Regions from separate parts of the Streptomyces sp. NPDC058246 genome, predicted to be linked through region 3. Evidence: predicted binding sites of a transcription regulator. Region 3 holds the regulator's gene; each other region holds the start of a gene.
What was found. The regulator HrcA, encoded in region 3, represses chaperone genes, less so after heat shock. The targets are predictions, from matches to a motif close to TTNGCACTCNGNNNNNCNGAGTGCNAA.

Region 1: the regulator HrcA is predicted to act here: its motif matches at 655-681, upstream of groES (co-chaperone GroES).
Region 2: the regulator HrcA is predicted to act here: its motif matches at 956-982, upstream of groL (chaperonin GroEL).

What each region holds. Positions count from the first base shown of each region.
Region 1 is NZ_JBHVWZ010000002.1:335,465-337,730, forward strand. Features, by position in the region: gene ACFVXA_RS04085 (polysaccharide deacetylase family protein) at 1-529, shown strand, start outside; gene groES (co-chaperone GroES) at 826-1,134, shown strand; gene groL (chaperonin GroEL) at 1,248-2,266, shown strand, end outside.
Region 2 is NZ_JBHVWZ010000008.1:154,686-156,951, reverse strand. Features, by position in the region: gene ACFVXA_RS14685 (ubiquitin-like small modifier protein 1) at 1-57, shown strand, start outside; gene ACFVXA_RS14680 (cold-shock protein) at 519-722, shown strand; gene groL (chaperonin GroEL) at 1,108-2,266, shown strand, end outside.
Region 3 is NZ_JBHVWZ010000014.1:18,470-20,735, forward strand. Features, by position in the region: gene dnaJ (molecular chaperone DnaJ) at 1-840, opposite strand, end outside; gene hrcA (heat-inducible transcriptional repressor HrcA) at 841-1,857, opposite strand; gene ACFVXA_RS21285 (MBL fold metallo-hydrolase) at 2,028-2,266, shown strand, end outside.

The DNA of each region.
Region 1 (2,266 bases), on a different contig from region 3:
CGTGGACCACGTGGCCACCCGCGACCGGGTGGTCTTCCTGACGTACGACGACGGTGCCGAGCGGGATCCGCGGTTCGTCGACATGGTCCGTGAACTGCGGCTGCCGGTCAGCATGTTTCTCACGGACAGTGTCGTCGGGCCGGGGTACGGGCACTTCGCGCAGCTGCGGGCGGTCGGTGCGAGCGTGCAGAACCACACCCTCGACCACGCCTCCCTGCGCGGCCTTCCGTACGTCGGCCAGCGCGCCGAGATCTGCGGCCAGCAGGAGAAGCTGAAACGGCGCTTCGGCATCCGGCCCAGGCTGCTGCGTCCCCCGTACGGCAGGTACGACGCCACCACGCTGCGCGCCGCCGCCGACTGCGGGGTCGCGGCGCTCGTGCTGGGACGGGAGACCGGCGTGGGCCCGCTGCGGGCCGGCGAGATCCTGGTCATCCCCGACGAGCCGGGCCTGACGGGGGCGACGACCCGGCTGCTCCGACGGGTACAGGCACAGGGGTACGGGCTGGGGCGCCTGGAGGACTACCTCTGATCGGGGCGCTCAAGGCGCTCGAGGCGCTCGAGGTGCTCGGGGTACTCCGGGTGCTCGGAGGGCCACGACCGACCGCTCTCGCGCCGGGGACCGTACCGAGGTTTTACGTTCATGTAGGCGCCGCGTTGGCACTCCGCTTGACCGAGTGCTAATCGCAGTCATAGTCTCGGGTCTGGCACTCCCCCCTGGAGAGTGCCAATAGCGACGGGCAGGTCCGGCACCCGCGACGACGGATCGACCTGGTCGCCACCTCAGACAGTTAACCCCGTGAGATCTCCGAAGGGGGAGGTCGGATCGTGACGACCACCAGCTCCAAGGTTGCCATCAAGCCGCTCGAGGACCGCATTGTGGTCCAGCCGCTCGACGCCGAGCAGACCACGGCTTCTGGCCTGGTTATTCCGGACACCGCCAAGGAGAAGCCCCAGGAGGGCGTCGTCCTGGCCGTGGGCCCGGGCCGGTTCGAGGACGGCAACCGTCTTCCGCTCGACGTCACTGTCGGCGACGTCGTGCTGTACAGCAAGTACGGCGGCACCGAGGTGAAGTACAACGGCGAGGAGTACCTCGTCCTCTCGGCTCGCGACGTGCTCGCGATCATCGAGAAGTAATTCACCCAGATTTGCAGTGAACTGCGCCCCTGGCCCCCGCGACCTCCATGAAGCCGGGCGCTGGGGGCGCAGTTCGTTTCTCCCAAGTTTTCCGAGAGGGCTGAATCGCTCCCATGGCGAAGATCCTGAAGTTCGACGAGGACGCCCGTCGCGCCCTTGAGCGCGGCGTCAACAAGCTTGCCGACACGGTGAAGGTGACGATCGGTCCCAAGGGCCGCAACGTCGTCATCGACAAGAAGTTCGGCGCTCCCACCATCACCAACGACGGTGTGACCATCGCCCGCGAGGTCGAGGTCGAGGACCCGTACGAGAACCTCGGCGCCCAGCTGGTGAAGGAGGTGGCGACCAAGACCAACGACATCGCGGGTGACGGTACGACCACCGCCACCGTGCTGGCCCAGGCGCTCGTCCGCGAGGGCCTGAAGAACGTCGCCGCGGGTGCCTCCCCGGCGCTGCTGAAGAAGGGCATCGACGCGGCCGTCAAGGCGGTCTCGGACGAACTCCTCGCCACCGCGCGCCCGATCGACGAGAAGTCCGACATCGCCGCCGTCGCCGGTCTGTCCGCCCAGGACCCGCAGGTCGGCGAGCTCATCGCCGAGGCGATGGACAAGGTCGGCAAGGACGGTGTCATCACCGTCGAGGAGTCCAACACCTTCGGTCTCGAGCTGGACTTCACCGAGGGCATGGCCTTCGACAAGGGCTACCTGTCGCCGTACTTCGTGACGGACCAGGAGCGCATGGAGGCCGTCCTCGAGGACCCGTACATCCTCATCCACCAGGGCAAGATCAGCTCCATCCAGGACCTGCTGCCGCTGCTGGAGAAGGTCATCCAGGCCAACGCCTCCAAGCCGCTGCTGATCATCGCCGAGGACGTCGAGGGCGAGGCCCTGTCGACCCTGGTCGTGAACAAGATCCGCGGCACGTTCAACGCCGTCGCCGTGAAGGCCCCCGGCTTCGGTGACCGCCGCAAGGCCATGCTCGGCGACATCGCCACCCTCACCGGTGGTCAGGTCATCGCCGAGGAGGTCGGCCTCAAGCTCGACCAGGTCGGCCTGGACGTGCTGGGCACCGCCCGCCGCGTGACCGTCACCAAGGACGACACCACCGTCGTCGACGGTGGCGGCAGCTCCGA
Region 2 (2,266 bases), on a different contig from region 3:
ACGGCTACGCCCGACGGTGCGGGCGTCTCGATCATCCCGGCCGTGGCCGGCGGCTGAGCGGCGCCGACGCCCGTCACCCAGGGTGAGATTGTTACCGTAGGTAACGCTCATTACCAAGAGTTCATCGAATTGCCCTCTCCGTGAGAGAAACGGAGGGGGCAATTCTGCATGGTTGAGCGCGGTACAGTTGGGGAAGCTGCTTCGCTTTTCATGCCGGACGCATATGAGTACCTGTGCGACACCCGATAAGAAGTAGCCAATGTGCCCCATGTCTTTGAGCCGTTTATGGCATTTACGGGGCCCGACTTGCCCTGAATCTTCGCAAATTCTCCGCATATTCCCGATCGGTCGTGCCCAGAATTCTCGTCCGATTGACCTGTTGCAGACGGCAGTTGGACAGATACATTCAGCCGCGGTCGACGCGTTCCGGCGCACACCCCCAACCGTTGGGGGGTGAGGTCTGACCCGGATCCGCGAAGTGTGGATCTGTGCAAGGGCCAGTAATAGGGGAGTTAGGCATGGCTCAGGGCACCGTCAAGTGGTTCAACGCGGAGAAGGGGTACGGCTTCATCGCGGTCGACGGTGGTGCGGACGTCTTCGTGCACTACAGCGCGATTCAGATGGACGGCTACCGCACCCTTGAAGAGGGTCAGCGAGTGGAGTTCGAGATCTCGCAGGGCCAGAAGGGTCCGCAGGCGGACATGGTCAAGCTCGCCGTCTGATCCGGCGCGAACGGCCAACGACGCACTCACGCCGAGGGGTCCGCATCCCACCTGGGATGCGGACCCCTCGTGCGTTCCCCGGCCCGCTTCCGTTCGCGTCCCCGGGCCCGCCCCACTCGCGTCCCCGGGCCCGCCCCACTCGCGTTCCCGGACCCGCCCCGTTCGCGTTCCCGGACCCGCCCCGTTCGTGAGAGGCGCTTGCACTCGCAGGGGTCGAGTGCTAATCATTGGCGTTAGCACTCTCCCAGTGAGAGTGACAGAACTTGGATCGGGCCGGCGAGGCCCGCAGGCCGGTGGGGCAAGGAACCACAGGGCTTGCAGGCCGTCCGTCGCGGGCGCGGGCGCGATCCGGAGCAATCCACCCCGTCCGGGAGGACCACTTCACATGGCCAAGATCATCGCGTTCGACGAGGAGGCACGGCGCGGTCTCGAGCGCGGGATGAACCAGCTCGCCGACGCCGTCAAGGTCACCCTTGGCCCCAAGGGTCGCAACGTCGTCCTCGAGAAGAAGTGGGGCGCCCCCACGATCACCAACGATGGTGTTTCCATCGCCAAGGAGATCGAGCTCGAGGACCCGTACGAGAAGATCGGCGCCGAGCTGGTCAAGGAAGTCGCCAAGAAGACGGACGACGTCGCCGGTGACGGTACGACCACGGCGACCGTCCTCGCCCAGGCGCTGGTCCGCGAGGGCCTTCGCAACGTAGCCGCCGGCGCCAACCCGATGGCCCTCAAGCGCGGTATCGAGAAGGCCGTCGAGGCCGTCTCCGGTGCCCTGCTCGAGCAGGCCAAGGATGTCGAGACCAAGGAGCAGATCGCTTCCACGGCCTCCATCTCCGCCGCCGACACCCAGATCGGCGAGCTCATCGCCGAGGCGATGGACAAGGTCGGCAAGGAAGGCGTCATCACCGTCGAGGAGTCCCAGACCTTCGGTCTGGAGCTGGAGCTCACCGAGGGTATGCGCTTCGACAAGGGCTACATCTCGGCGTACTTCGCCACCGACATGGAGCGTATGGAGGCCGTCCTCGACGACCCGTACATCCTGATCGCCAACTCGAAGATCAGCAACGTCAAGGACCTGCTGCCGCTCCTCGAGAAGGTCATGCAGTCCGGCAAGCCGCTGCTGATCATCGCCGAGGACGTCGAGGGCGAGGCCCTGTCGACCCTGGTCGTCAACAAGATCCGTGGCACCTTCAAGTCCGTCGCCGTCAAGGCCCCGGGCTTCGGTGACCGCCGCAAGGCCATGCTCGGCGACATCGCCATCCTCACGGGCGGCGAGGTCATCTCCGAGGAGGTCGGCCTCAAGCTGGAGAACGCGGGTCTGGACCTGCTGGGCCGCGCCCGCAAGGTCGTCATCACCAAGGACGAGACCACGATCGTCGACGGCTCCGGCTCCGCCGACCAGGTCGCCGGCCGGGTCAACCAGATCCGTGCCGAGATCGAGAACTCGGACTCGGACTACGACCGCGAGAAGCTCCAGGAGCGCCTGGCGAAGCTGGCCGGCGGCGTGGCCGTCATCAAGGCCGGTGCCGCCACCGAGGTCGAGC
Region 3 (2,266 bases):
ACCGAGTGACGCGGCGGTCATCGGGATGGTGACCGTGCAGTGCAGATCGTCGCCGCGCCGCTGGAAGACGGCGTGCGGCAGCTCGTGGATCTCGACGTAGAGGTCACCGGCGGGGCCGCCACCGGGTCCGACCTCGCCCTCGCCGGCGAGCTGGATCCGCGTGCCGTTGTCGACACCGGCGGGGATCTTGACCGTCAGGGTCCGACGCGACCGCACCCGGCCGTCGCCCGCGCACTCGGGGCACGGCGTCGGGACGACGGTCCCGAAGCCCTGGCACTGCGGGCAGGGACGGGACGTCATGACCTGGCCCAGGAAGGACCGCGTCACCTGGGACACCTCACCGCGACCGCGGCACATGTCACACGTCTGGGCCGAGGTCCCCGGCGCCGCGCCCTCACCGTTACAGGTGGCGCAGACGACGGCCGTGTCGACCTGGATGTCCTTCGTGGTGCCGAAGGCCGCCTCGTCCAGCTCGATCTCGAGCCGGATCATGGCGTCCTGGCCCCGGCGCGTACGCGAGCGGGGCCCGCGCTGCGACGCCGTGCCGAAGAAGGCGTCCATGATGTCCGAGAAGTTCCCGAAGCCGCCCGCGCCGAAGCCGCCGGCGCCCGCGCCGCCCGACTGGGACAGCGGGTCGCCGCCGAGGTCGTAGACCTGCTTCTTCTGCGGGTCCGACAACACCTCGTACGCGGCGTTGATCTCCTTGAACCGCTCCTGCGTCTTCGGATCGGGGTTGACGTCCGGATGCAGCTCGCGAGCGAGCCTCCGGAACGCCTTCTTGATCTCGTCCTGGGACGCGTCGCGGCGCACGCCGAGTACGGCGTAGTAGTCCGTGGCCACTTACGACTCCGCCAGGATCTGTCCGACGTACCGTGCCACCGCTCGTACCGCTCCCATCGTTCCCGGGTAATCCATGCGCGTGGGCCCTACCACGCCGAGTTTGGCTACTGCCTCGCCGCCCGAACCGTAGCCGACGGAGACGACGGACGTGGAGTTGAGTCCCTCATAGGCGTTCTCGTGACCGATCCGTACGGTCATGCCCGAATCCCCGGCCTCCCCAAGCAACTTGAGGAGCACGACCTGCTCCTCCAGCGCTTCGAGCACCGGCCGGATGGTGAGAGGGAAGTCATGTCCGAAGCGGGTGAGATTGGCGGTACCGCCGATCATCAGCCGCTCCTCGGTCTCTTCGACCAGCGTCTCCAGGAGAGTGGAGAGCACCGTCGCGACCGTACCCCTGTCCTCCGCCTCGAAGGCGTCCGGCAGGTCCTGCACCAGCTGCGGGACGTCCGCGAAGCGGCGGCCCGCGATCCTGCTGTTGAGCCGGGCCCGCAGATCCGCGAGCGAGGTCTCCCCGAACGGCACCGGGCAGTCGATCATGCGCTGCTCGACCCGGCCGGTGTCCGTGATCAGCACCAGCATCACGCGCGCGGGGGCGAGCGACAGCAGCTCCACGTGCCGCACCGTCGAGCGCGTCAGCGAGGGATACTGCACGACGGCGACCTGCCGGGTGAGCTGGGCGAGCAGCCGGACCGTCCGCCCCACCACGTCGTCGAGGTCGACGGCGCCGTCGAGGAAGTTCTGGATGGCGCGGCGCTCCGGCGCGGTCATCGGCTTCACGCCCGCGAGCTTGTCGACGAAGAGCCGGTAGCCCTTGTCGGTGGGGATGCGCCCGGCGCTGGTGTGCGGCTGGGCGATGTAGCCCTCGTCCTCCAGCGCGGCCATGTCGTTGCGGACCGTCGCCGGGGAGACCCCGAGGCGGTGCCGCTCGGTGAGCGCCTTGGAACCGACCGGCTCCTCGGTCCCCACGTAGTCCTGGACGATGGCGCGCAGCACTTCGAGCCTGCGTTCACTGAGCATCGCGCACACCTCCAGAATTTCGTCCCGTGGTCCTGGTGACCTTCGGCCTGGCACTCAGCGCACACGAGTGCCAGCGTTCCCCGGCCCAGTGTACGGCCGTGGGGTACGGCCCCGGCAAGGGCGGCCCCGCCAGGTCGTGCGCGGGACGATCGCACAGCTAGCGTCTGGGTATGAGCGTGACTTGGGAAGAGCCGGGATGGGAACGGGTGGCACCCCGGGTCGGGCGGCGGCGGCTTCCGGTCTGGGACTGCACGGCCGGGCTCGTGGTGGGCGAGGGCGCGGCGCTGATGATCGACGCCGGGTCGAGCCTGCGGGAGGGCGCGCTGCTGCGCACCGAGGCGCGGCGGCTGCTCGGCCCGGAGCGCCGCGTGACGCACCTCGCACTCACGCACCCCCACTTCGACCACGT